One region of the Oceanobacillus sp. FSL K6-2867 genome, then DNA from elsewhere that is predicted to be linked to it. Evidence: riboswitches for the same ligand, from Rfam matches in the RefSeq annotation. Region 1 holds a riboswitch; the other holds the start of a gene.
What was found. A riboswitch is a leader RNA that binds a small molecule or an ion and turns the genes downstream of it on or off. The one in region 1 is predicted to bind lysine.

Region 1 (3,426 bases):
CGTTTTCGCAAAAGAACAGCATTGCCTCCAGGGAAGCAAATTTTAATTATAACGATGATTATCTTTGTGGTCTGTATATTTTTAAGCATTCGATTAATTGACAAACGAATTGAACCGGTTTTAATTGAAACAGCAACTGTAAAATTAGATGAGTTTGCAACAAGGGCGATCAATTCAGCTGTTCGATATGTTGAGGATTATAGCTTTGAAGACATGCTGAACATTACTTACGATAATGAGGGGCAGATTGCAACATACAATTGGAATTCCTCTGTTATCAGTGAAATCAATCGAGTTGCAACAGACCGGGTTGAGGAATTTTTCATTAATGTGAATCGCGGGGACCCGCTTGAATTTGAGGACCCGTTACAAGAGCCATATGAATATAATGATGGTGCCGAGGATCTGGCAAAACAGGATCCAACATTAGTTGAAATACCTTTAGGTCAGGTTACAGGAAATACAGTACTTTCTAACCTAGGGCCGAAAATACCAATAAACTTAGAAGTGGTTGGAAATGTTCGAACGAATATAGTGCGTGAAGTGGAGGAATTTGGTATTAATGGTGCTTGGGTGTCCTTATATCTTAATGTGGAAGCCGATGTTCAGATTGTCATTCCATTTACAACAGAAGTAACAACTGTCAATACGGAGATTTATCTGGATGGCGGAGCGATTATGGGCAAGGTTCCAGATTTTTATGGAGGCGGCAGTGACGGCCCTTCAATTTCTGTTCCAAAAGACGACTTGCAGAATAACTAAAAGTCTAGTATAGTATGTTAAGTAACTGAATAATAAACCTTATCAGATCGGTGAGGTAGAGGCGCAAATATTATCAGTAATCAACTGGAGAATGACAACGATGATAGTTGATGAAAGGGGTATTTGCCGAAGCGTAATAAGGGTCGAACTTATTATTTGCTGGTATATCTTTGAACAAGAGATGTACTGTCATGCTTAAAACGATGTGCATGGAGAACTACTGATCGAAATGGAGGATAACGTATATTGTAAAAAACAATGATGGTTATTTTCTGTCATTGTTTTTTTGTTGCTTTTTAAAGTCAATAACAAATATATCCAGTCGACCACATTTCGTAATAAATTCATTTAGTTCTAATATACATCAATTATCAAATTATTGGGGGGACTACAATGGAAGGAACGATTTATTCAATTATTCCAGCACTAATAATGCTGGTGCTCGTGATCGTGACGAGAAAAATTTTATTGTCCTTGGGATCAGGGATTGTAATTGGTGCATTGTTTATTCATGATTTTAATATCTTACAGGCGCTGAAGGAAATTTGGCTTGTATTTTATGAAATTTTTATTTCAGAGGGAGCGCTAAATACGGGGAACCTCCTGTTGATTGGGTTTTTATTATTATTAGGAATGATGACGGCCTTTTTACAAGCTTCCGGGGGGAGCAGAGCGTTTGGTGAATGGATGATGAAACGTGTTAAAACGCGTGCAGGAGCCCAAGTTATGACCGGTGTTTTAGGATTAATTATTTTTATTGATGATTATTTTAACAGCTTGGCAGTTGGTCAAATTGCAAGACCGCTGACGGACCGTCATAAAGTCTCCCGTGCAAAACTTGCTTATTATATTGATTCAACATCTGCACCGATAACGGTAATATCTCCTATTTCAAGCTGGGGAGCTTATATTATTGGGATACTTGGTGGATTATTTGCTGCCAATGGAATCACAGAATATCAGCCTATCGAGGCATTCATCTGGATGATACCTATGAATTTTTATGCACTATCAGCCATAATACTCGTATTTGTTGTGGCATATTTTCAGTTTAATATTGGCCCAATGCGTACACATGAAAAACGTGCAATGGAAACGGGTGAGCTTTTAAATCCTGAACAAGACACGGTTGCGGGAGATTTAGGCGATGTATTTAAGCCGAATCAAAACGGAAAGGTATATCATTTGTTTATACCAATATTCGTTCTTTTTGCAGCAACCATTATAGCGATGATCACAACAGGTATTGCTGCCACTGAGGGTAAAGCGACGATTCTCGATGCCTTTGCGAATACAAATGTTAATTTATCGTTAGCAATAGGTGGTATTTCAGCAGTGCTTACCGCACTTATTTTCCACCTTATTCAAAGAAAGCCAAAGGCGAATGTTGCTAAAATATTCGTCGAAGGAATAAAAACGATGCTGCCAGCCATATACATTCTCGTGCTAGCTTGGATGATTGGTTCGATAATCAGCACGTTGGAAACCGGGACATATTTAGCCAATTTGGTTAATAACTCTTCTATCAGTGCTGGCTATTTACCGTTAATATTCTTTGTTATTGCAGCTGTTATGGCATTGTCTACAGGGTCTTCTTGGGGGACTTTTGGTATCATGCTGCCAATTGCGGCAGAAGTAATGAGCAATACGAATGTCGAGCTATTACTGCCAGCATTAGCAGCAGTGCTAGCCGGTGCTGTGTTTGGTGATCATTGCTCACCTATTTCTGATACAACGATATTGTCTTCAACAGGTGCAGGAGCAAATCATATCGATCACGTTTTAACGCAGTTACCATATGCGGTACTTGCTGCAGTTGTAGCGATACTTGGATTTTTACTGCTTGGATTGACAGAACAAGTTTTTCTTTCCTTAGCAGTTTCACTTGTGTTCCTTATTGGGATTGTATTTATATTTCAAACTGTTTTAAAAAATAAATCTGCGAAATAGATTATTATAAGATGTGTTGTGGCAGCTATGTCATGACACATCTTTTTTTTGCGGATAAAAAAATATAAAACTTTCTTTTCTGCATAAACGAAACATAGGCATTCGTCTAAAAGTCTTCGCTCCAAGTCAGAAGCTTCTAAGAAAGTAAAGAACGTCTTAATACCTTTACCAAGTGCCTGGTTTTCTAAATATATACTGCACGCCAGTGATTTACTTATTATGAAAAAAGCCTGTGAGCAATTATAACTACATATAAGAGGAAAAAAGGATTCATTTATGAATAAGGTTATATACGTGATAAATTCAACAGAAAAAAGTAATTATTATGAACCTTCCTAATATAAATAATATAAGGCTTGTATGAAAAGAAAGGGGAGGTTTGGACATGGAAACACGTTCACAATGGGGAACAAGGGCAGGATTTATTTTGGCTGCAGTCGGATCAGCTATCGGCTTGGGGAACATTTGGCGTTTTCCGGCAGTTGCCTATGAAAATGGCGGTGGTGCATTTTTAATTCCTTATCTGTTTGCCTTGCTTACCGCTGGGATTCCGATTTTGATACTGGAGTTTACAATAGGACACAAGTATCGCGGATCTGCGCCATTAACGTTTAGACGCATGCATAAGAAAACAGAGTGGGTTGGCTGGTGGGGAGTTGCAGTAGCATTCATCATATCAACCTATTATTCGGTAATTGTTGCCTGGGCCATATC
Region 2 (3,426 bases), 330 kb from region 1:
GGATCTAGTACGAAATTATTAATATTATATGCATCTATTTTTTCTGCACCAAGCTTAATGATATCGACAGAGCCTAACATGCCAGATTTCATCGCATCCACTCCGACAGATAAAATAGTGTCTAATTGTTTGTTTACAAGATCCAGATCAATTGGTGTTACATGATGATTCCAGCCTTCTGGATTCATTGTAACGATACAGGTTAAAGCAGTCATGCCATATACATCATGTTCCTGAAATGTTTTTAAGTCAGCAGCGATGCCCGCTCCCCCACTTGTGTCCGATCCTGCAAGTGTTAACGTTTTTTTCATTGTCATTGATAGAACCTCCTCTAAAAAGCTAATTTTTATTATAGCACTTTTGAAGAGTCTGTCACTTCATGAATTTATTTCAGGAAATTTGTCAGAAGGGTTGATTGTTGAAAATCATCTGATATTTAGTGGTCGAAAGCATATTAGTTTGATATGATTAATCTAGAATATAAGGGCAAAGGAGAGGTGTCCGATGGATGTTTTTCAAGCCATACAAGAAAGACGTGAAATTACAACGTATGCTGATCGTTCCATTCCAGATAAGGTTCTAGAAAAGGTTGTGGATGCTGGTTATTATGCACCAACAGGTAATAATCTTCCATCAAAGTCATTAATTATAGTAAGGAATCGACCAAACTTGGACAGTCTTGCTGCAACAACTCCTTATATGAATTGGTTAAAAGAGGCGAAAGCAGCTATTGTCGTTACAGGGAAGCCAAAAATAAGTAAGTACTGGCTGCAGGATGCATCAATTGCTTGTGCGTTTATTTGGCTTGAAGCGGTTGAAGCTGGGCTTGGTGCGGCATTTGGAGCAGTTTATCATTCTGAGGATAAGAAAGAGTCGTTTGTTAGAGAAAATCATGTACGGAAACTATTAAGCATTCCGGAAGAGCATCATATTGTCGCTATTTTAGGAATGGGATACCCGGAAGGAACATTAAAACCAAAAAAACATCTGGCAAGAGAAGATATAGTACATTATGAAACATTTAGCTAAAAATTACGAAACTGTTCTCTAAACATAAGTTTGGACGAACAGTTTCTTTGTTTTACATATGATTATGGCTTTCCGTTATTTTGATTTTGACTTAACAGATCTATCTTTTTTTGTAATGCTGTTATTTGCTGCTGCATTTCTTCAAGCTGCTGATTTAGCTGAATTTTTTCCTGATTATCTTGTAATTCTGCATCTTTTTCCTGTTCATATGTGATAAAGGAACCGATAACTGCCAAATTACTTCCAATGGTACTAATCAAACCACCGACCAGAATGAGCTTATCGCCGAAATTTGCAGGGAGGTCACGATATGAATTGCGCTCCATCTTGATTACCTCCTGTGAATAAAGTTATGTAATAGCATATGTAGCATTCGCATATCCTGCACATCTTTTTGAAAGTTATGATCCTCTGTATCAATTTGAATTTTTCATATGGTTCAAATGCTTGTTTTCTATACTTATCCCTGTTATAATACACATAATAAATAAATATTTTCTTATTTTAGATTTGTAAAGTAAGGGTAGAGGTGCAAATACCATTAATACTTGCGTGGAGGAGAATGAGCTCTGAAGAAATGTGAGGAAAGGGGGATTTGCCGAAGTGGAAGAAGACTCATCTTCTGAAGCTGGGCCTGTTATCAAAGAGATGCAGGACTGTCATATAGGGAACTATATGGAGGGCTATCAAGCTTAGAACGATTAATATTATGTTCTATAAGCGGCAGCGAGCTCTCTCGTTGCTGCTTTTTAATTTTGATCCTAAAGCATAAATAAAATAATTGGATGAAAAGGATGTGTCGATATGCATTTCGGGAATGTATTAACAGCAATGGTTACCCCGTTTAATGAGGCGGGAGAAATTGATTTTGAACGTACAAAAGGGCTGGTTAATTATTTAATAGCAAATGGTACGGACGGTTTAGTAGTTGCAGGGACAACAGGTGAATCACCAACATTAACACATAATGAAAAAATGAAGCTGTTCCAAACGGTTGTAAAAGAGGTAAATGGCAGGGTTCCTGTTATTGCAGGAACTGGATCGAATAATACGAGAGCTTCTATTGAATTGACAAAAGAGGCCACTGCTATAGGTGTTGATGGTATTATGCTTGTGGCACCGTACTATAATAAGCCGTCACAAGAAGGAATGTATCAGCACTTCAGTACAATTGCAGAAAGTACTGCACTGCCTGTTATGCTTTATAATATTCCTGGCAGAAGCGTTGTTAATATGGAATTAGAAACAATTGTGCGACTTTCCGAAATTCCAAACATTGTGTCGGTGAAAGAGGCTAGTGGCGATTTAGATAAGGTTTCAGAAATTATCAGTCATACTTCTGGTAATTTTACGGTTTACAGTGGTGATGATAGCCTTACATTACCAACGCTTGCTGTTGGAGGGACAGGGATTGTTTCAGTAGCTTCTCATATTATAGGTAATGAGATGCAAGAGATGGTAAAGCTTTTCAAGAATGGTGATGTAGATGAAGCTAGTGCTATGCACCGACATATTTTGCCGGTAATGAAAGGTTTATTTTCAGCCCCAAGTCCAACACCAGTTAAAGAAGCGCTGAACCATATTGGGATACCAGTTGGTGGTGTCCGTCTGCCGCTTGTACCATTAACAGAGTTGGAAAGAGAAGCTGTTTGTAAGCTAGCAGCAAAGTACGAAGTGAAAAACGCTGTTGGATATTAGGATCAAGAGTTAAGTTGATAAAAAGACTGTACTAAATTCTTATGGACCAATTGGCGAACATTTTACGGAGAAGTTAAAGAACGATGTCCCTGTATGGTGTATCCCACCCTGAGGCATTGTATGCTTTGTACAAGTATGGCAAAATAGATTAAATGTTTTCGATATTTAATTCAAGAAATAAGCCGCCACCGTCTACGAAACGGTTACTTGTATACATTTGGCTGTTATTAGAACTATAAGACATAAACCATATAGGGGAGGGTCTATCATGACCAAACATAAAATTTATACAATGAGTTTTGCAAAAGTCTATCCCCATTATGTTACGAAGGCGGAGAAAAAAGAACGTACGAAAACCGAAGTAGACGAAATTATTCGTTGGTTGACAGGGTACAGCCAGGAAGAGTTAGAAGGACACCTGGAAAAACAGACAGACTTTGATACCTTCTTTGCTGAAGCTCCCCAGCTGAACCCTTCGCGGGATCAGATAAAAGGGATGATCTGTGGTGTCCGGGTAGAAGACATCGAAGAACCATTAATGCAGGAAATTCGTTATTTGGATAAGCTGATCGATGAGTTGGCAAAAGGAAAAGCGATGGAGAAGATTTTGCGAAATAATAACTAAAAACGGAAAAACGAGGCTGAGACACAACTAAAGTGTTTAATGTTAAAGACGAACGATGCACAAACTTAGCGTAG

Region 2: another riboswitch for lysine. It lies ahead of dapA (4-hydroxy-tetrahydrodipicolinate synthase); the one in region 1 lies ahead of NSQ77_RS02510 (Na+/H+ antiporter NhaC family protein).

Annotation. Positions count from the first base shown of each region.
Region 1 is NZ_CP150144.1:544,729-548,154, reverse strand. Features, by position in the region: gene yunB (sporulation protein YunB) at 1-762, shown strand, start outside; lysine riboswitch at 811-990, shown strand; gene NSQ77_RS02510 (Na+/H+ antiporter NhaC family protein) at 1,156-2,712, shown strand; gene NSQ77_RS02505 (sodium-dependent transporter) at 3,098-3,426, shown strand, end outside.
Region 2 is NZ_CP150144.1:879,497-882,922, reverse strand. Features, by position in the region: gene pdxK (pyridoxine/pyridoxal/pyridoxamine kinase) at 1-317, opposite strand, end outside; gene NSQ77_RS04140 (nitroreductase family protein) at 505-1,029, shown strand; gene NSQ77_RS04135 (hypothetical protein) at 1,092-1,355, opposite strand; lysine riboswitch at 1,546-1,723, shown strand; gene dapA (4-hydroxy-tetrahydrodipicolinate synthase) at 1,834-2,727, shown strand; gene NSQ77_RS04125 (DUF2200 domain-containing protein) at 2,996-3,352, shown strand.